DNA from 3 places in the Synechococcus sp. M16.1 genome. Region 3 is predicted to be linked to each of the others. Evidence: predicted binding sites of a transcription regulator. Region 3 holds the regulator's gene; each other region holds the start of a gene.
What was found. Region 3 encodes NtcA, which controls nitrogen genes in cyanobacteria. Its sites were predicted from a motif close to GTANCNNNNGNTAC; they were not measured.
Positions count from the first base shown of each region.

Region 1: a site for NtcA is predicted at 3,747-3,760, ahead of SynM161_RS04320 (DUF4278 domain-containing protein). Genes of this name have one in related genera too.
Region 2: a site for NtcA is predicted at 4,027-4,040, ahead of SynM161_RS09305 (DUF4278 domain-containing protein). Genes of this name have one in related genera too.

Region 1 covers NZ_CP047954.1:770,894-777,457, forward strand. The annotation lists gene SynM161_RS04280 (hypothetical protein) at 1-256, shown strand, start outside; gene SynM161_RS04285 (hypothetical protein) at 269-481, shown strand; gene SynM161_RS04290 (hypothetical protein) at 764-1,117, shown strand; gene SynM161_RS04295 (AAA family ATPase) at 1,110-1,415, shown strand; gene SynM161_RS04300 (hypothetical protein) at 1,393-1,623, opposite strand; gene SynM161_RS04305 (thermonuclease family protein) at 1,653-1,997, opposite strand; gene SynM161_RS04310 (hypothetical protein) at 2,408-2,569, shown strand; gene SynM161_RS04315 (ParA family protein) at 2,699-3,394, shown strand; gene SynM161_RS04320 (DUF4278 domain-containing protein) at 3,500-3,667, opposite strand; gene SynM161_RS04325 (hypothetical protein) at 4,015-4,197, opposite strand; gene SynM161_RS04330 (DUF2973 domain-containing protein) at 4,253-4,483, opposite strand; partial or broken gene SynM161_RS12000 (carbamoyl-phosphate synthase) at 5,892-6,032, opposite strand; gene SynM161_RS04335 (hypothetical protein) at 6,122-6,301, opposite strand.
Region 2 covers NZ_CP047954.1:1,604,689-1,611,252, forward strand. The annotation lists gene SynM161_RS09270 (hypothetical protein) at 1-360, shown strand, start outside; gene SynM161_RS09275 (GIY-YIG nuclease family protein) at 360-932, shown strand; gene SynM161_RS09280 (leucyl aminopeptidase) at 989-2,458, shown strand; gene SynM161_RS09285 (hypothetical protein) at 2,455-2,691, shown strand; gene SynM161_RS09290 (hypothetical protein) at 2,723-2,905, opposite strand; gene SynM161_RS09295 (hypothetical protein) at 3,129-3,296, opposite strand; gene SynM161_RS09300 (hypothetical protein) at 3,494-3,646, opposite strand; gene SynM161_RS09305 (DUF4278 domain-containing protein) at 3,780-3,947, opposite strand; gene SynM161_RS09310 (DUF3104 domain-containing protein) at 4,137-4,427, opposite strand; gene SynM161_RS09315 (hypothetical protein) at 4,659-4,811, shown strand; gene msrA (peptide-methionine (S)-S-oxide reductase MsrA) at 5,023-5,646, opposite strand; gene lpxB (lipid-A-disaccharide synthase) at 5,643-6,564, opposite strand, start outside.
Region 3 covers NZ_CP047954.1:250,871-257,434, reverse strand. The annotation lists gene SynM161_RS01310 (thioredoxin domain-containing protein) at 1-398, shown strand, start outside; gene thyX (FAD-dependent thymidylate synthase) at 443-1,165, shown strand; gene dcd (dCTP deaminase) at 1,176-1,769, opposite strand; gene SynM161_RS01295 (cob(I)yrinic acid a,c-diamide adenosyltransferase) at 1,769-2,368, opposite strand; gene rph (ribonuclease PH) at 2,514-3,257, shown strand; gene ntcA (global nitrogen regulator NtcA) at 3,316-4,032, shown strand; gene SynM161_RS01280 (DUF3084 domain-containing protein) at 4,060-5,211, shown strand; gene SynM161_RS01275 (resolvase) at 5,208-5,654, shown strand; gene SynM161_RS01270 (DUF3146 family protein) at 5,632-5,889, opposite strand; gene pth (aminoacyl-tRNA hydrolase) at 5,889-6,506, opposite strand; gene SynM161_RS01260 (TatA/E family twin arginine-targeting protein translocase) at 6,521-6,564, opposite strand, start outside.

The sequences.
Region 1 (6,564 bases), 520 kb from region 3:
GTTGCTCACAGGCAATGCGTCTGATGGCGATGAGTGGAAAGGGCAATCACGCCCCTGTGATCGCATTTGGCAGGCGTATCAGGAACGTGGTGGAAGTAAGGAACGCTGGATGTTCAGGAACGTCATTACGACGTTGCCTAACGGCATCACCGTTCACACTCGCGGCGAACGGTATTTGGGCTGTGAGCCGAACCCTTTTAGGAACGTCACTGAGCCCCATCTGCGCGCTGCATTGAAAGCAAAGGGATACCTCTAAGGAATCCTTTCAATGAACCTGCCCACACGAGCGGCGGCGGCGGCATTAGGCCGTTCGCCTGATTATTTGAAGCGCCTGCGTGACAGCCATGGTGGCTTTCTTTTGCATGGCACCCACTACTGGCTTGGGCACAGCTCAAATGCCCCAATCACTTGGGACATTGATGCGGTGCGTGAGGCGATTGCTAAACGCGGCATGCAGGCACGACGCATCGTCGAGTTCTGAGCCATGCAGACATCAAGTCCTGCGCGGCCTTGCCCGTGTTGCGGGAGAACGCGTGATAGCGACTGCCGCTGGAACGACACCACGATCCTTTGCCATCAGGGCCAGTCACATGGCCCTCCATCGCATCTCAAGCGCGGCGACACCATCAACATCGGCGGTAAGCACTGGGCCGTCATCCGTTTTGACGGCGGCTTCGCTGGCTGCGCCATGGTCCTCAAGCCGCATCGTGGCAAGGCCCGCTCACGCGTTTACAGCCGTCTTCTGGGGGCCACAGCGCCCCCGATGGACAAGGTCGGTCGCCTTGCTGCCGAGGAGATTGAGAAGGCCATTGCTGACATCGATCGCGCTTTAGCGGTTCCGCCATTTGAGTTTCTGCGGCCCGATGAGATGCGCAGGGATTTTGCGCTGGCGTTGGAGACCTACGAGGCGACAAATGCCTTCCGAAAAACCGTCGGCAAGTTGGCCCGCGCGCGGCCCTGCCTACGGGAGAGAAAAGCCGTCCTCGACCGTGCGTTGAAAACGCTGTGGTGGATGTGCAGAGCGGTGGAGGAGTTCCGCCGCAACGAGCTGGGCGAGTGCAACCAGTTCGGAGAACCAATCGCTTGCAGACCGTCCAAGGAGACAGGACATGGATGACCCCAGAGAGTTTTTAGAAGAGGCCGCCGCCGCCGAAGAGCCAGAAGTCCTCGGCCACATGCGAGCCGAGATGACTCGCATACGAGCAAGCCTTCCTGCCGAGGGCCCCCCCCTTGGGGATGTAGGGAAAGTGCCGAGCGCGGCGGACTTTCTTAAAGACAAAGAACCAGACGACTGGTTGATTGATCAATTCGGCATGCGCGGCTCACTGGTCGTCCTTGGCGGGGCAACAGGAGCCAGCAAAAGCACGTTGGTTTACGGGATGGCTCAAGCCATCAGTGAGGGCAGTGTGCTGTAGCCAGAACTTCCATTAATTCTGCAACCTCTCCCCACATGGTCATTTGGATGTCCATGCAGGATTGGTGAAACTCTGAATACTTTGCAAGAGTCTCTGATTGATCAGTAGAAAGTTTCGGCTTTTCCTCTTTGTCATACCAACCCCCATCAAAGGCAATGACTGGATCTGCCAACACCAGTGGGGCCAAGAGCAGCAGTAGTCGTTTCATGTCGTCATTTTGCTGATGACGCCGGTCCCTTATCGACCCTCTGTCCAAGAACATTGATCTTGATACCTCCAGTAGATCTCTGCGTGGCCACTGACGACCATCTCTTGCTGAACGTTTGTCGTCCCTAGGAACAACTCCACCACCGTTCGTCCGTAGCGGTCCTTGGTGATCCGACGGATCCCAACCTTCTTGCCCACCACAAGACTTCTCAGATGGTCTCGAGCAGCTCTGGCTGGCACTGGCTCAGCTCTCATCCCAACTAGTTCAGGGGTGTCGATGCAGGCCAGTCGAACCCGTTCGCCTGTTGTGGTGGTGCAGGTATCGCCGTCGTAGCAGGTGGCGATCACAACGGATGCAAGAGAACCAAAGAGCATCAGTGACGTAGGTGGGTGTGACCAATGTCTGAGTCACCTCTACAAGGACGTCGAAATCCTCTATGAGGTACTGACCTTGCGAAGCATCCGCTGTCTATTCGGTCTCTCTACGTCTTGCTTGTCGTACTCCTAAGCGGGTGGGTGCTGGGAGCTGCTCTCCGTTTGAGCTCTGAGTTGGGCGGATGATGAGTTCGCTGAGTGACGGCGGCTCTGTCTTTGGGTGTCCTTGGCGGCACCTGCATCCTTGGTGATGTGGAGCTGAAGGATCGACCTGCTGCTTTATCTATAAGCACAGGGATGACAGAAGAGAGAGGTGGGTTGATCAGCGATATGGGCGCATAGCTAGATAGGGTCCGCACCTTGGGTCCAGCTCAGCCGTGATCAAGAACCCGATCCTTCTGAAGGCTTGGATGCTCATCACCTGGCGCTGGCGGCTTCAGCTGGCGATCAATGCTCCTTTTGGCCTGTTGTGGGTGGCAGATAAGACCAATCCAGCGGTTCATGCCTTCGACATGTCAGTGCTCGCAGCACTTCATGCCGAGTGGCTAGCTCCAATGATGGGGATCGCTTGAGTAGCCAATCCAATAACAACGCAGGACCGGAAGCTGGGTGACACTGACAGGGCTGAAGCCGAAACAACCCAAGTATTGCCTTCCGTAGAAAAAACGCGATCCTGAGAATAAGTCATTGGCTGCCGCCTGATGTTCATCACTGTTTTTGGTCAGAAAGGTGGTGTTGCAAAAACATGTAGCAGCGTTCACATAGCCGCAAGCTGGAGCCATCAGCAAAAACGGGTCGTGCTGGTTGATGCCGACCGCAACAGATCTGCGACTGCCTATGGCGCCAGAGGCCTCTTGCCTTGCCCAGTTGTCCCGATTGAAGCAGCAGCTAAAGCGACTCGATTGGCTGAGATTGTCATTACAGATGGGCAAGCAAGCACCAACGAAGAAGAGATGAAGAATTTGGTAGAAGGTGCTGACTTTATTTTGCTGCCTACAACTACACAAAGTAGATCAATTGAATTGACAATTGAGATGGCGCAGACAATAAACAAATATAAGATCCCCTATGCTGCGCTACTTGTAAAAGTTGACTCACGCAAAGAAGCTGCAGCTAAAAACGCCAAAGAATGCCTTGAAGGATTCGATATCAAGGTTCTCGACGCACAAATTCCATTGCTAAGCGCATTTGAACAAGCAGAAACAGAGGGAGTCACTGTTGATCAAGCGATTGACCAACGCGGGCGATCAAATCCACGCCGAATGACTGGATGGTCTGCCTATTGCTCGGCCTGTAAAGAGATCGAAGAGCTATACGAAGAGCACAAAAAACTGAATCCAATTCAGTCGCCGATTGGATGGGACTTCACGCCCATGGAACAGCGTATTGCCGCTTGAGTCTGTTACCCAGCCCATCTCCTTTTGCGAGGTCGGAGCTGCCTCAGAGGCAAAAAGAAACCCCCGCCGCGGGCAGGGGCTTGGGATCTTCTGATTAAGCCTTGATCACTTGGCGTAGGAAACACCGCGGTAGGTCAGGCTTGGATGAGCATTGTGAGCGACTTCTTCGCGGCAGGTGTTGTAAGTCTCGCGGCGGTAGGTCAGCTCAATACAAGCTTTGGGCGAGGCTGCTGGAGCCTCGTAGGAGTGACCTCTGTAGAGAAGAGCAGTCATGGTTAGTTCCTCAGAAAATTCCAAGTCCCCGTTCCGTGGCTTGGAGTGTCTGCGCCCCTTCAAAAGGGGTGAACGTGATGTAGCGGTTGCTACAAATAAACTATACGCCTAAAGCGAGCCCTGGGTTTCCTGCCTTGCCCGGTTTCAGGAGCCCAGCCGATAGAAGGGTCTGACGGCCCATGGGAACGCCAAGGTGATCGACATTCAGCGGTCGTCCTCTTTAGATCTTGGATCGTTCTCCTTGTATCTCGGCAGGTCAGTGGGCTGAGCCAGGACGTAAACGACTGCCGCAGAGATCACCACTGTCACGATGACGAGTGCAGTGATGGCTGATGAATAGTCGGTCATCAGGCTTCAACCTCAGCCTTTTTATCTCCTGTGTCTTTGATTTCTTCTGTTGTTGCTTCGGCTGATTTGGACTTGCTGTAGGAGCAACCGCCAGCATTGGCGACGTTGGCAAAAGCAGCCATAACCATGATGGCGATGATTACGGTGCCGCCAAAAAAGGCCAGATTCGGGTGACGATTCACGTGAGGCTGACCTGAGAGTCAACGGACCCTACTGGCTGAATCCATAATTCGATGCTCATGCCTCAGGGAGAACTAAGCCTTCGTCCGAGAAGCGAACAGCCCAAAGCTCTTCGTTGGTCACCTCACCGTTCTCATCCAGCAATTCTGGGTGTGTGGTTTTGAGACCTGTTCGGTCGTTCGAAGTGCTGGGTTTAGAAGTCGACGATGGGCGCATCATCCGAAAAGCCTGCAGGAGCAAGCACGTCAAGACAGCTGCGTAAGCGATTGGGAAAAGACCTGCGATCACTGCTTATTCAATGCGATGTTAAGAAACATTAACCACTTCTATCGCTGACTGAGTTTGCTAATCGCTACTAGCAGCCCTGCTTTACCTCTCCAGCGTATTCCCGCTCCAGGTAGTCAAGGCGGGCCAGGCACTCTTCTGCTTCAGCCCAGCGCCCATAGCGGCTGAACCATTTGCTGCGTAGCCCTTCCCATCTAATGCCCCAATGCAAAGACTCTGCATAGGTTCGACTTGTTGCACCGCTGTAGGTGAGGCGACTTCGCATTGAACGTTCAGACATTGGAGCTCCCTCCATTGAGGAGACCCCTCATAAGAGCGTCCTTTAGCAATTTCTAGTGGAATTGACCCGTCAGCTGTGGGTGAACATCTGTCTCAGTTGGACTAGAGCCGTTTCTCGTAGGTAATGCCTCTGTAGGTGAGGCTCACAACCTTGTTGATCGCCATTTGAGCTTGCAGTCGGTTCAGGATGTACTCCCCCCTCCTGTATTGCATGAGGTGGATTCGCTCAGAACTTTCAGCGACCAATGCTCACCACCAAGAAAACGGGATGAAAGCACTGATTCGCCCGATGAAATCTGTAGCTGAGTGGAAGGATTAACGGAGGCGGAGGACGAGGCCTCAGCCTTTGACTTGTAACTACCGCCACGGTTTGTGTTGTTGAGTTCAGCACATTGTTCTGCTGGTACAGATGATTTTTTGAAATTCGTGCACTGTTCATTTGTACGACGAGCCTGTATTTGTTTTGAATGATTCTCGATCGGCCGAGAACGAGATAATTCAGCTGATGCTTTACCGAGAAGCATTTCTTCCCCCAGGCCCCAGTGCTCGAGAGCTCTATGGACCTCTTTTGCGTAAAATAGAGGCATTGGACCGGAAGCTTGCTGATGCTCATTTGCGGACATTTGAAGATTCTGAGGATGCGGATTCCCAAGGCGCTAGTCATGATCTCTACGCTTAATTCTTGTTTGGCATGAGCTGGCACCTGAGAGAAGAGATCATGATTCTTCGATTGATGCTTTACCGCGTAGAGTGCCTGCACCCAGATTCTATTTGCTCACACAATGACAATCTTATGAGCAAGATAGTGGAGTTAGAAAAAGAGCTCGCTGTTTATGAAGATCAAATGTCTGCTTAGTTTTAGAGAGGGTTGCTTTCCAAGATATTGAGGGATAAAAATAATCTGCGCTGGTTGGTATGTGGGCAGCCTTTACTGTGTAAACCGAAATCGATGGTGAACTACAAGCTGACCTCTCGATGTGGGAAGGTTCTGAACATGAGTCAAACCACGAAAGAGATTCCGATTTGGGTCGGCGGAGAGTCAGGGCAGCGGAAGCGGTACCTGAGATTGTTAGAGAAGGAGCTGGCAGCTGAGCTGGGACCTGATTGGCGCGACAAGATCGCGGATTGCTCTGAGAGTTAATCCGACGACGTCCTTGAGGCTGATGCTCATCACATCACCAAGGTCTTCTGCGGTGCCGTCCTGTGCCTTAGTAGGCAACGGAGCGATAGCCAGAGCAGAAGCCAACAGTCCTACGGAAAGACGGCGGAGCATCGGACAAGGTCGATTCCACGCACTGTGAAGACGATTGGCTTGGTATGCCAGGCATCTATTGACAGTTGTTTATTTGAGTTTCCTCTTGATCACAGCAGGCCGTGGGCTTGGAACATGTCGATCACATCATTGAGCTGCTCATCAGACCAATGCTCTGAAAGCTCATGGATGCAGCGTTCCACCTGACGCTTGGTGATGCCCTTAGGTCGGGACAGCCTTGGTGACAACACAGGACCGTCATCACAGATGTCGTCGAGAATGTTGGCCATCTTTCAGGTGGGGCGTGCGAAGGGCATTGCTGGCGTTATTGGTGTTGACAGCACTGCCTGCAGAGGGGGCGGAGCCCATCCGCCTGCAGGTGATTCCTTATCAAGTGAGAAACCAGGAGATACCGGTCCTGCCGTTCTTGCTGCCGCCACCTCCGTTGCTCTTGGAACCAGCCAAACCCAAGAAGCGCAAGCGAAATAGCGGTAGGGATCAGGACTGGGATGACGATTTTGATTGGCTGATGGATTAGTCACACCCCTAAAAC
Region 2 (6,564 bases), 760 kb from region 3:
CTGCAGCGGGGTGGGGTGCAATTCGCCAGTGCCGATGATCTGTTCCGGCTGCTGGAGCTGCCGAGCGATCTGGCCAGGCTCTGGACCCCCCATCTGCTCTTCCAGTGGCACGGCGATGCCCCACCGCAGCCGCAGGCCGCTCCCCTCGACCTCAACAACGCCAGCGCCGATCAGCTGGCGCTGCTGGGCTGGCCCGAACAACGGCTGGCCAACCTGATGCGCGAACGCCGCCGCGCCGGTTTCAAGGATCTGGCCGATCTGCAGGAGCGGCTCTGCCTTCCCGCCAGCAGCGTGGAAGCCCTGATCGGCCGGGTGAGTTTCGGCAGCCGCCGCGCCGGGCCCAGCCTGCCGCTGCCCTGATGCAGGGGGATCTGTTCTCCACCGGTGCGCTGGCCTTCAACAACGGGCCTGACCTGCCCCTGCAACGGGAACAGCTGCTCGCCTGGCAAGCGCGGCTGCATGCCCATCAGGCGCCGCTGTTCCGCGGCGAAAGCGCCAGCACGGCCCAGGGGGATCTGTTCGGTGCCAGCCCCGATGACGCTGCGGCGGCCATCGATCCACTGGCCCTAACCCCCCTGGCGATGAGTTTCTGGCGCTGGCCGGAACCCTCTCACCGCGGAGCAGCGATTTATCTGGTGATGGACAGGCCAGTCCAGCTGGAGCAGCCGCTTCTGCTGTATGTGGGCGAAACCCTGGCGGCCGAGCGCCGCTGGAAAGGTGATCACGACTGCAAGGCCTACCTCGCGGCCTACGGCGAAGCCCTGCAGCGCTGTGAGCTGAGCGCTCAGCTGAGCATCCGCTTCAGTTGTGATGTGCCCAAGGCCACCCGCGCCCGGCGGGCCCTGGAACAACAGCTGATCCAACGCTGGTGGCCGCCGTTTAACAAAGAAACCCGCCAGCGCTGGGCCACCCCCTTCACCGCAGAGCTTTAGGGGCCGAGGGCGTCGCACAGGATCGCTACGCTCATCCTTTGTTGATGCGTCCACCCATGCGCTTCTCCCTGTCCTCCGCCGGTTTGCAGGATTGGAACGGCGATGTGCTGGCGGTGGGGCTGCCCCAGGGCGATGTCGATGCCACGGCAACGGCCCTGGAACAACGCTTTGCCGGCATCACCGAGGCCCTCAAGCAGCAGGAGTTCAAAGGCAAGCCCGGTGATCAACTGGTGATCACGCCCCTGGGCGGGGGCCCGCAGCGCCTGGTGGTGCTGGGCCTGGGCGAGAGCGATGGGATCGACGCCGAGCGCCTGCGCGGCGCCGCCGCCCGAGCCGCCAAGGCCGCCATCGGTTGTGAGGGCAGCCTCGGCCTGCACCTGCCCTGGGCGGGAACTGAGGCCACAGAAGCCGCCCGCATCTGTGCTGAAGCGGTGCGGCTCTGCCTCTACAAAGACCAACGCTTCCGCAAGGAGCCGGACCCGCGCCGGATCCCCGAGGGCCTGGAGCTGATCGACCTCGACCCCGCCGCCGAAAGCGGCTTTGCAGCAGTGAATGCCACCTGCGCCGGTGTGGAACTGGCCCGGGAGCTGGTGGCGGCCCCTCCGAACGTGGTCACCCCAGCGGCCCTCGCCGACACGGCCGCTGGCATCGCCAAGGACCATGGCCTTGAGCTCAAGGTGCTCGAGCGCAGCGACTGCGAAGCCAAGGGCATGGGGGCCTTCCTGGCGGTGAGCCAGGGCTCCGATCTACCCCCCAAGTTCATCCACCTGATCTATCGCCCCGAGGGCGAGGTGAAACGCCGCGTTGCCCTGGTGGGCAAAGGCCTCACCTTCGATTCCGGCGGTTACAACCTCAAGGTTGGGGCGGCCCAGATCGACATGATGAAGTTCGACATGGGCGGCAGTGCCGCTGTGATCGGTGCCATGCGCAGCATCGCCGAACTCAAGCCGGCCGGCATTGAGGTGCACATGGTGGTGGCCTCCTGCGAAAACATGGTGAATGGCTCCGCCGTCCACCCCGGCGACATCGTCACGGCCGCCAACGGCATGACGATTGAGATCAACAACACCGACGCCGAAGGCCGCCTCACCCTGGCCGATGCCCTGCTCTACGCCTGTGAGCAGAAGCCCGATGCCGTGGTGGATCTGGCCACCCTCACCGGAGCCTGCGTGATTGCTCTGGGGGATGAGATGGCCGGGCTGTGGTCCAACAATGACGATCTGGCGGAGGCCCTCGATGCCGCTGCTCAGACGGGCGGTGAAGGGCTCTGGCGCATGCCACTGCGGCAGTCCTACAGGGATGGATTGAAGTCGTTGCTAGCCGACATGAAGAACACCGGCCCGCGGCCCGGTGGTTCGATCACAGCAGCGCTGTTCCTCAAGGAGTTCGTAGCCAAAGACACCGCCTGGGCCCACATCGACATCGCCGGCCCGGTCTGGAGTGACAAGGGCAAAGGGGTCAATCCCGCTGGTGCCACAGGCTACGGCGTACGCACCCTGGTGAACTGGGTGCTGGCCCAGTCATGAGCCGCTCCCCGGTGCGCTGGTACATCAAGGCCCAGCTGGGGGTGCTGCTGCTCCCGGTGGGCCTCTGCCTGTTCGGCGAGGCGGTGAGCCGCAAGGTGGTTCAGATGCTGGGCAAGGACGCAGGCCCCTGGTTCTGGTACGGAACCCTCAGCCTGATCTGCATCAACGCCGGCATCGGCCTGATGATCGACAGCGGACTGACCCGAGGCTTTCCAGGACGACGTCAGAACTGATCAGGGTGCCCAGGTTCCGGACGAAAAATCCTCAGGAAGCAACAGCCTGCAATTCGAGTGTGCGGTCTGGGGTTTCCAATGCATGAATCTGCCACCGTGCTCGCTCGGAGCAGGTTTCCAACACCCGATCAAGATCATCCGATGCGTGCTTCGGCGACGCGTAGGGACCGATATGACGGGTGCCAAGACCATCCTTAATGGTCAGCAGATACATACAACCCTCCTCTCACCGCCTGATCGTAAGCATTGGCTCAAGCATCGTCGATGGCCGGAAACCCGTCTGTTCACTGAGAACTTGCTGAATCAATCAAGTTGCCGCGCTTAATCTTTTCAACAGGTTGGATGTTGGTTTCTTAAGGAATTCGACCAGATTTGATCAAGTAACGGCCGGCGAAATCCCCTGGAGCGATACGGGGTATCACTCCATTTCATCGGGCTCAGTTGGCTTCAGTGACAGCCGCTGGCGCAGCAGACCTGCCAGACATCTCACGCAAAGAGCCAGCAGCACAGAGGGTTGAAAGCGCGATCGCAACCAGGGCGGCGCTGTTGATCAGCTTGAGCGCGACGGGCAGATGGGTGTTGACCATCTCGCGAACGTTTGCCATGGAAAAAAGTTCATAGTGAACATCTTCATAGTGCGGCCCCTGTCAACGCAGCGAGGGCGCCCGCAGAGCCCGGCCTTTTTGTCGTAATGGCGACGACCAGCCACGGGAGCCCAGGCCATCCTGCGAGGGCTTCTTTCGGTGAAGGGGCAATGCGTCGAGTGGGGGCACTTAGGGAACACCCCCTCTTTTTTTGGGCATCAGGCCACAAGAACAAGGGCGACGTTGAGAATCGCCAACCCCACCAGGAACACCGCCGCCAGCAACGCGGCTTCGGGGAAGAACTTGGCAATCACAAAACCCACCCCAAGAAACACCGAGGAGATCACGATGGCGGTGAGATCCGATCCCATCGGCGAATGCTGACTGGTTCGCCCACAGGATGTCGGGATCTCCCTTGGACCGTGGCTTGCCCCCATCCGACTGCCCAACAAAACCCCCTGCCCTTAAGAGGGGGCAGGGGCAGGAACCAACGGGCGCTTCGGGCTACTTGGTGTAGGTGACGCCCCGGTAGGTGAGGGTGCGGCGGCTTTCGCCAATCAGTTCCTGGCGGCAGGTGTTGTAGTGCTCGCGGCGGTAGGTCAATTCAACGCAGGCCTTGGGAGTAGCTGGAGCTGCTGCGTAGGTGTGGCCTCGATAGAGAAGTGCAGTCATTGGATGTTCCTCGAAGAAATCCAAGTCCCCGTTCCATGGCTTGGAGCATCTGCGCCCCTCAAGAAGGGGTGAACGTTTTGTAGCAACCGCTACAAACCACTTATAAGACAGCCGTCAAGCCCGTGCCGTTCGCGCGAATACACACCGCCCCTTGATCAAGGCCCCTACTCGATCAACAGCCCTGCTCGATCAACAGCCGGAAGAGACAGGCGCACTGGTGGGCCATCCATCCATCGACCAGATCACATCAGAGACCGCATCGGCATTAATCCATTTGATGACGCCCGTATCCACGTCAGCCACCTGAAACAGCGACGGAAGCCTGGGGTGGCGAGCACTTCCCTCGCAGAAGAGCACCTGCCCCATCCACCAATCCCCTTGATCGAGCTGGTCTCCAGCGACGATCACAAAGTGCCCTGGGCGGACGTGGAGAAAGGGAGCCTCCGCCTTCACCGCGAGATCACCGTGATCAACCGACATGAGCCACCCAGGAATCAGTACGCCTGTACTCATAGCCATGGCGATATGGGTTTGGCAAGCCGTCAATCGCGCTGGCGTTGAAGCGCAGGCGTGTTGCCAGACACTGACGTAAGCACTTTTGCTCCCTGGACGTTGACCCGTGGGCGTCTAGGTTTCGACAGTCTTCAGACCCGTAGGCCCCCTTTCGATCGCACAAGGCCCTGCGCCTGCCGCCGTCGAGAACGCCAATCGATGACTGACCGCACTCTCAGCATTTCCGATGCCCTGCGCGAAGCGCAGCTGCAGCGCCTGGAAGCCTCCCTGGCCTGCAAGGCGGCATCCAAGCCTCAGGCCACGACACAGCCAGCAAAAGAGAAGGACAAGGACGCCAAAGCAAGCGACTGATCGCAACAGTCCCCACGCATTCCTTGATCAGATCGGCATATTGAGGAGCATCCGGCAATTGCCGGTGTCATCAAGTGCTGTGCTGTGGAGTCGCTGCTCTCGATCCTGCTGGGTGTCGCCCTCGCGTGGGTGATCACACGGGTGATCATCTGGCTGAGCGACCGTGCGCGCATCCGGGGGCACTCTGCCGAGGAATGAGGCTGCGGCAGCCCTACTTCCCCCAGGCGTTACCGGTGCGAGCGTTGTCGCCCCAGACGCTGTCGAGCCTGCGGTCACGACCGCAGCTGAACCGATAGAAGTTGTATTTGACGGCGTTGTTCTCCGCATAGTTCTGGTGGTACCCCTCGGCGGGCCAGAAGCGAGTCGCCTGCCGGAGCTCCACCTTCAAAGCAGACCGGGGTTGTCCGAGCTCACGGGCCGCCTCCGCCGCACTGGCTTCAGCCTCCTGAGCCTGGCCGTCATCAGCCGTGAAGATCACCGGCCGGTAGGAATCACCGCGGTCGCAAAACTGGCCGCCGCCATCGAGGGGGTCCACATTGCGCCAGTAGCTGCGCAACAGCTCCGCGTAGCTGATCTGATCCGGATCAAAGCGCACCTGCACCGCTTCCTGATGCCCCGTCGTCTCACTGCTCACCTGCCGGTAGGTGGGGCGCTCCAGCTGCCCGCCGCTGTAGCCGCTCACGGCATCACGCACCCCGGGCAGATGCTCCAGGTCGTGCTCCATGCACCAGAAACAGCCACCGGCAAAGACCGCCGTCTGTAGCTCAGCCATGGCGAGCTGGGGCCAGCTGAGCAGCATCAGGCAGGTGAACAGCAGCAGCAGGGTTCGTTTCATCCGATCACCTGATCCAAGATGGCCTTGGCCGCCCGCTCGGTGACCCCAGGAGCACCCAGGGTGGTCCGCAGCCGTGCGTACCCCTCCAGCATGGCCTGGCGCTCTGGGGTGTCAGTCAGCAGAGGAAGCGCCCTCTCCACCAAAGCTTCAGCCGTGAGTTCGTCCTGGAGCAGCTCCGGCACCAACCGCTGCTTGAGCAACAGATTCACCGGCGAGATGTGATCCACCTGGAAGCGCAGCACATGGCGGGCAAGCCAGGCCGTCAGTCGGCTCACGCGGTACCCCACCACCTGGGGAACCCCCTGCAGGGCCAGCTCCACATTCACCGTGCCGGATTTGCCCAGGGCAAGATCCGCCGCCGCACAGAAGGTAGTTTTCAACCCATCCGCTTCAGCAGCGGGAATCACCCGGGCGTGGCGCACACCGGCTTCGTGCAGCGCTGCCGCCAGGGGGGCTTCGAACTGCGCAAGCCCAGCGGGCAACAGCACCTGAAGATCAGGGTGGCGTTGCTGCAACTGGGCTGCCGCCTGGGCCAGCGGTGGCATCAGATAACGCAACTCCTGGAGGCGCGAGGCCGGCAGCAGCAGCAACACCGGCGCTTCAGGATCCAAACCCAGTTGGCGGCGGGCACTGGCGCGATCGGGCAGGTTCTGGAAGCTGTCAAGCAGGGGATGGCCCACCCAGCTCACATCCGCACCGCGGGCGGCATAGAACTCGGCCTCTGCCGGAAAGATCGCGAGGATCCTGTCGGTGAAGTCCAGCAGACGGGTGGTGCTGCCATCGCCAAAGCGCCAAGCCCACTCCTGGGGAGCGATGTAATACGTGATCGGCAGCTCAGGCTGCTGGCGCCGCAGCCGTGTGCCCAAACGCACGTTGGCCCCGACGTAGTCGATCAGCACCACCCCATCAAGGGCCTGT
Region 3 (6,564 bases):
GCCCAACGCTGATCGAGTTCTACGCCGATTGGTGCCAGGTCTGCAGAGAGATGGCACCTTCGATGCTGACTTTGGAGAAGCAATCGCGAGATCGACTCGATGTTGTTCTGGTCAACGTCGACAACCCCCGTTGGCAAGATCTGGTTGATCGCTACGACGTCAACGGCATTCCCCAGTTGAACCTGTTCAACGCTGAGGGGGAAGCCAAGGGGCGATCCCTCGGCTTGCGCAGCGCTGAGGAACTCCAGCTGCTCACCACAGCACTGCTTGAAAATCAGCCGTTGCCGGCCTTGCCTGGCGTCGGCAACATCAGCCAGCTGCTGACGCCCCCCTCCGCGAACAACGCGATGGCAGGGGCCTCGAGCCCAGCCAACGCGGGGCCCCGCAGCCATGGTTGACACGCCTCGCCATGATCACCACAACTCGTCACTCTGACGCTCCCATGGACCGCTTTCGGGTCGATCTGATCGCAGCTACGCCGAACCCGCAGCAATGCGTGTACGCCGCCATGCATCAGGACTACAGCGAAGGATTCGTGGCCGGAGATCGTGCCAACTGGCCTGATGAGCAGCGGGCTGGAGAGATCTGTGTGAAACGCCTGCTGTCGGGAGAGCGCGGCCACTACGGCCCGATGGAGCATGCACAGATCGTGCTGAACGTGGGCTGGTTCCCGCACTCGGTGATGCAGCAGGCCCGCACCCACCGGGTTGGGGTGAGCTTCGATGTGCAGTCGATGCGTTACACCGGTGAACGCATCTGCCGTGCAGCGGATGGAGCCCTGAACCTGGAAGAGGTGTTCTATCTGAGGCCCATCGGCGAGTACAGCGATCGGCAGGGCAAGAAATACGCCTACACCGAAGCACTACGCCAACAGGATCTTGATCTCTGCCGTAGCGCCGCCGAGCGCTACAGGGATCTGCTCAGGGCGGGCTTCGCCGAGGAGCACGCCCGCGGCATCCTTCCCTTCGACTACCGCCAGCATTTTGTGGTGAGCTTCAGCCTGCGGGCGTTCCTGCACTTCATGGACCTGCGGGCCAAGCTCGATGCACAGCTGGAGATCCGCCAGCTCTGTGATCTGATGTGGCCCCACATGGTGGAGTGGGCCCCAGAATTTGCAGCCTGGTATGAGAAGAGCAGGCTGCACCGGGCGCGTTTGGCCCCCTAATCAAAGAGCACTAGACCTTGGCCAGCGTCACCCGTTCCGGTTGGTGCTGGTACTTGCCTTGTCGATCGCTGTAGGTGGTCGAGCATGGATCACCCTCAAAAAACAGCAGCTGACAGATGCCCTCATCGGCATAGATGCGGCAGTCAGCACCAGAACTGTTGCTGAATTCAAGGGTGAGGTGACCCTCCCAGCTCGCTTCTGCCGGGGTGGTGTTCACGATGATTCCAAGGCGGGCATAGGTGCTCTTGCCCAAACAGATCACGGTGATGTTGGGGGGAACCCGCAACTTCTCCAAGGCCACACCGAGGCCATAGGAATGGGCCGGGAGAATGAAATATCGCCCGTCTTCATCCTCATGCAGGGGAGTGGGTTCGAGGTTGGCCGGGTTGAACCGCTTGGGGTTCATCACCGTGCCTGGAACATGCCGGAAGATCAGAAATTCCTGGGGAGAAAGGCGTAGGTCGTAGCCGTAGGAGGAGCAACCAAAACTCAGCACTGGCCGCAGCTTCTGCTCCGGCTCCAGGTGACGGACCAAACCGCTCTGGAATGGCTCGATCATTCCCTGCCCGGCCTGTTCAGTGATCCAGCGATCGCACTTGAGCATCAGAAACCTCGGCGCAACTCCGTGACTTGATCTGCCATCTCCACCACACCGGCGGGGATTGCAGGTCCAGTGATGATCACATCCATCGAGGCGGGCCGCTGCTCAAGGGCTGCAATCACGTCCGCTTCATCCAGGTATCCGAAGGCCACGGCCAGGCCGAGTTCATCCAACACCAGCTGATCGAGATCTCCTTGGATCAGATGCTGGCGGCAAATGGACCAAACCTCAGCAACCGCCTCCGCACCACCGGGATGCCCCGGCGAGGAGAGACAGAGGGGCACTTCCGGCCGTAGCCAGACCAGACCTCCGCAGAGCTGCACCCGGCCGGCCGGTCCCTGCTGCACGCCCCCTTTGAGGAACTGACTGATCAGAACACGACTGCCCAAGCCGGCAGCTCGCATGGCCTGGCTGAGAACACTGGCAAAACTGCCTCGATAGGGCGCCGTATGCACTTGCACCTGTCCTTCGGGAGCCACCAGATGTAGGGGTGGCGGATCAGTGACGGCAGGCAAAGGCCTCAGGCCCGCCCGCTGTAAAGCCTGCTGATCCCGATCCAGGGAATTCTGGAAGGCTTGGGGGTCGGCGAGGCTTGTGGTCATCACGGAAGCATCTGTCCGGGCGACCCCGGCAAGACCTTGAATGTAGCGGCGAGATCACATTCCACAAGGGGATTGACACCACCCATGGTGTTTGGACAGGGCGAGAACCAACCGCCTGCCAGGCTTGACGAACTGCACACCACCAATGAGCCAATCCCCTGAACGCCGCACTGATGGCCGTCGCCCGCAGCAGTTGCGACCGTTCTCGGTGACCTGGAATCCCATGGGGTTTGCCTTGAGCTCCCTTGTGGTTCACACCGGCCGAACCGCTGTTCTCTGCAGCGTTTGCTTAGAGGACAAAGTTCCCCGCTGGCGCAAGGGAGAAGGGCTGGGATGGCTCAGCGCCGAATACCGGTTGCTGCCTGGATCCACCCCACAGCGGCAATCACGGGAGCTGATGAAACTCTCGGGTCGCACCCAGGAAATTCAGCGGCTGATCGGCCGAAGCCTGCGCGCCGTGATCGACATGGAGCGCCTAGGGGAGCGCACCTTGCTGATCGACTGCGACGTGATCCAAGCCGACGCCGGCACCCGGACGGCCTCGATCACCGGGGCATGGCTCGCCCTGGACCAAGCCTGCCGATCACTGGTGGAACAAGGAGTGCTGGAGCGATCTCCCCTGGTCGATCAGGTGGCAGCCGTATCCGTTGGCTTGGTTGATGGCCAAGCCTTGCTGGATCTGGACTACAGCGAAGACAGTCGAGCCGAGGTGGACCTGAACGTTGTGCAGGCCGGCGATGGCCGTCTGCTGGAAATCCAGGGGACTGCGGAGGGAGCGCCCTTTAGTCGCAGCCAACTCAATGAGCTGCTGGATTTAGCGGAGCCGGGATTGACATCCCTGATGCAGGCGCAACGCCAGGTCTTCAACGAGCACAGCAGCGTTACGTAATAACCGCTACATGGCGGCCACCGCCGGCTCCGTAACTTCGCTTCACCAGGGGGTTGTCATGACCAGTAGCCGAGGTTTCAGCCGATACGCCCCGCAGATGGTGGCTCCAGCTCCCAGCGCAGAGCCCGCCAACCGCTCTCTGCTGGAGATCATCCGGGATCTCGATGGCGCCAGCACTGAACTGGTGGACCGCAACAAAACCATCTTTTTCCCTGGAGATCCCGCAGAACGGGTGTATCTAATCCGCCGGGGAGCCGTTCGTCTGTCCCGCGTCTACGAATCGGGAGAAGAAATCACCGTGGCCCTGCTCCGCGAGAACAGCCTCTTCGGGGTGCTGTCACTGCTGACAGGTCAACGGTCCGACCGCTTCTATCACGCTGTGGCCTTCACCCGGGTCGAAATGGTGACGGCACCAGCGACCTCCGTGAAGGCCGCCATCGAAGCAGACACCAGCGTTGGCCTGCGCTTGCTTCAGGGTCTCTCCAGCCGGATTCTGCAGACCGAGACGATGATTGAAACCCTCACCCATCGGGACATGTCATCCCGGCTGGTGAGCTTCCTGTTGGTGCTTTGCAGGGACTTCGGCGTGGCAGATCAGCTGGGCATCACCATCGACCTGCGCCTGTCCCATCAGGCCATCGCTGAAGCAATTGGCTCAACACGCGTCACAATCACGCGTCTGCTGGGAGACTTGCGTCAATCCGGTCTGGTTCAGATTGACCGCAAGAAAATCACGGTTCTGGATCCGATCGCGCTGGCCAAACGCTTCAGCTAGGCCTGCCATCGCCCGACTTGTGCAGCGATGAGCGGCTGGGCACTGATCCTGGTTCTGTTGGTGCTCGGGGGCGTGCTGTCGACCCTGGGCGACCGCTTGGGCAGCCGCGTCGGCAAAGCGCGACTGAGTTTGTTCAGCATGCGCCCACGGCGCACCGCCGTTTTGATCACGGTGTTGACCGGCAGCCTGATCAGCGCACTCTCACTTGGCCTGATGCTTCTGGTGAGCCGGCAGTTGCGGGTGGGCCTGTTTGAACTGGATGCCCTGCAGGAGAAACTCCAAGACAGCCGTCAGCAGCTGGAGGCAGCCGAGCGGGAACGGGACAAGACCCAAACGGAAACCAAACGGATCGCCATTGAGCTCGAGCAATCGCAGCAACGGTCCAACACCCTGCGCCTCGAACTGGCTCCTCTTCAGAAGGAGCTGGCCCAACTCGAAGCCGAACGTGAACGCCTCAGCCAGGACATCGCCTCCCGCGATGCGGACATCGAGCGCACGGAAGCCGAACTCAACAGCGTTCGCAGCCGCATCCGAGCCGGTGAGAAGGAACTCAAAGAACTGGAACGCAATCTGGTCGCCTTGCGGCGTGGATCGGTGGTGATCAGCAGCGGACAGACCTTGGCAAGAGCAACGGTTCGACTCGATGCTCCGGACCAGGCCAAACAGGCTGTCGACAGGCTGTTGCAGGAGGCCAATCTCAAGGCCTACGGGAAAGTGCGACCTGGCGAAGCACCCGAACGCCAGTTGATCCGCGTTCCGCGCAGCGATGTGGAACGCCTGCAAAGCATCATCCGCAAACCGGAGACCTGGGTGATCTCGCTGCGCTCAGCCACCAATGTGCTGCGAGGTGAAACAGCGGTTTACGCCTTCCCAGAGGTGCGTCCGAACCGGCCGGTGACCCAACGCGGAGACGTGCTGGCCACCACCACACTGCAACCTGATGAACGCACTCCAGAGGGCATTCGCACACGGTTGAACCTTCTCCTGGCCTCGGCCTATGCCGAAGTGCAGCGGCGGGGATCCCTGACCGAAGGCCTTCAGTTCGATGGATCAGCCCTCTCCCAACTGGCCCAGACCCTGATGGAAGGACCCAGCCAAAGCGTGGTCTTGGACGTGATTTCCGCAGGGGTCAGCGACAGTGCCGATCCTGTCGTCGTCACCATTCAGGCCTCCCCATGAAACGGGTGGCCGTCATCGATCCAGGCCGCTGCAAATGTGGTCTTGTGCTGGCCGATCTTCAGCTCGGCCTCGTGCGCGAAGGGCATGTGCTGGCCCCGGAGGCCGTCGAACCCTGGTTGGAGCACTGGAATCAAGACCAAGCTCTCGACCGCATCCTGATCGGCGATGGCACGGGAAGCCGAGCCTGGATCCAGCGACTGGAACGGCTGGGCCATCTCACCGTGGTTCCGGAGCAGGGAACAACCCTGAGGGCGAGACAGCGTTACTGGGCACTATGGCCGGCTCGAGGTTGGCGACGGATGCTGCCGGCAGGACTGCGCATTCCACCGGTGGATCTTGATGCTGTTGCAGCTTTGGTGATGCTTGAGGAGCACCTGCAATGCCGCCTGAAATGGCCTGAGCCTGCTCCGACGTTCTCGCTCAGAACCTGGCCCGGACCATGAAGGTGTAATCACCCCCCGGTTCCAGCCTGTAATCAGAACGCACCAGAAAACGCCTCAGGGCATCCTCGATCAGGGCACGTCCCAGGGATGGCTCCACCACCAGTTCACCGCGATCAAAGGCCCAGGAAAACTGCCACTCAAACCCTCCAGCAGAAACTTCACCCTCCACGCACTTGGCTTGAAAACACTGGCGGAGCACCCGCAAATGGGCCGTTGTCGCCGGAAGTGCCGGCATCAGTCGACCGACTCCAGGTCGTAGCGGAACCCGTTGATCCAGGTTCCAGCGCGCTCAAAGCTCTGGCGCTGGAGACGTTGAATCCCATCCAGAACAGCATCGAGAACAGCGCCCACACAGGGTTGCTCCGCCTTGCTGAACGGACCAAGAACATGGGATACCGTTCGGGCGCGGCGTTCGGCAGGGTTCTCAGCCGGCGCACCAATGCCGATCCGCAGCCTGGGGAACGCCTGGGTCCCGAGATGCTGAATGGTGCTGCGCAAACCGTTGTGCCCGCCGGCACTGCCCTGGGCCCGCAACCGCAAACGACCCAGCGGAAGATCCATATCGTCCACCAGCACCAGCAATTGGTGAGGCTCCAGGCCGAACCAATCGAGAGCTGCACGAATGGCACGACCGCTGTCATTCATGTAGGTCTGAGGCATAAGCAAGCGCAGCCGCTGCTCACCAACCCCTGTATCGGCTGCAAGACCATGCAACTTGGCTTGCTGACGAAAACTGAACCCAGAGCGCTCACCCAAAAGCTCGAGGGCCATGAAGCCGATGTTGTGACGGGTGCCGGCGTATTTCGCACCCGGATTTCCCAGACCCACCACCAGCTTGAGATCAGTGGTCATACCGCTGGAACGACTCAGTCGCTGGGGGGAAGTTCTTCAACCGGCTTCGCAGCCTCAC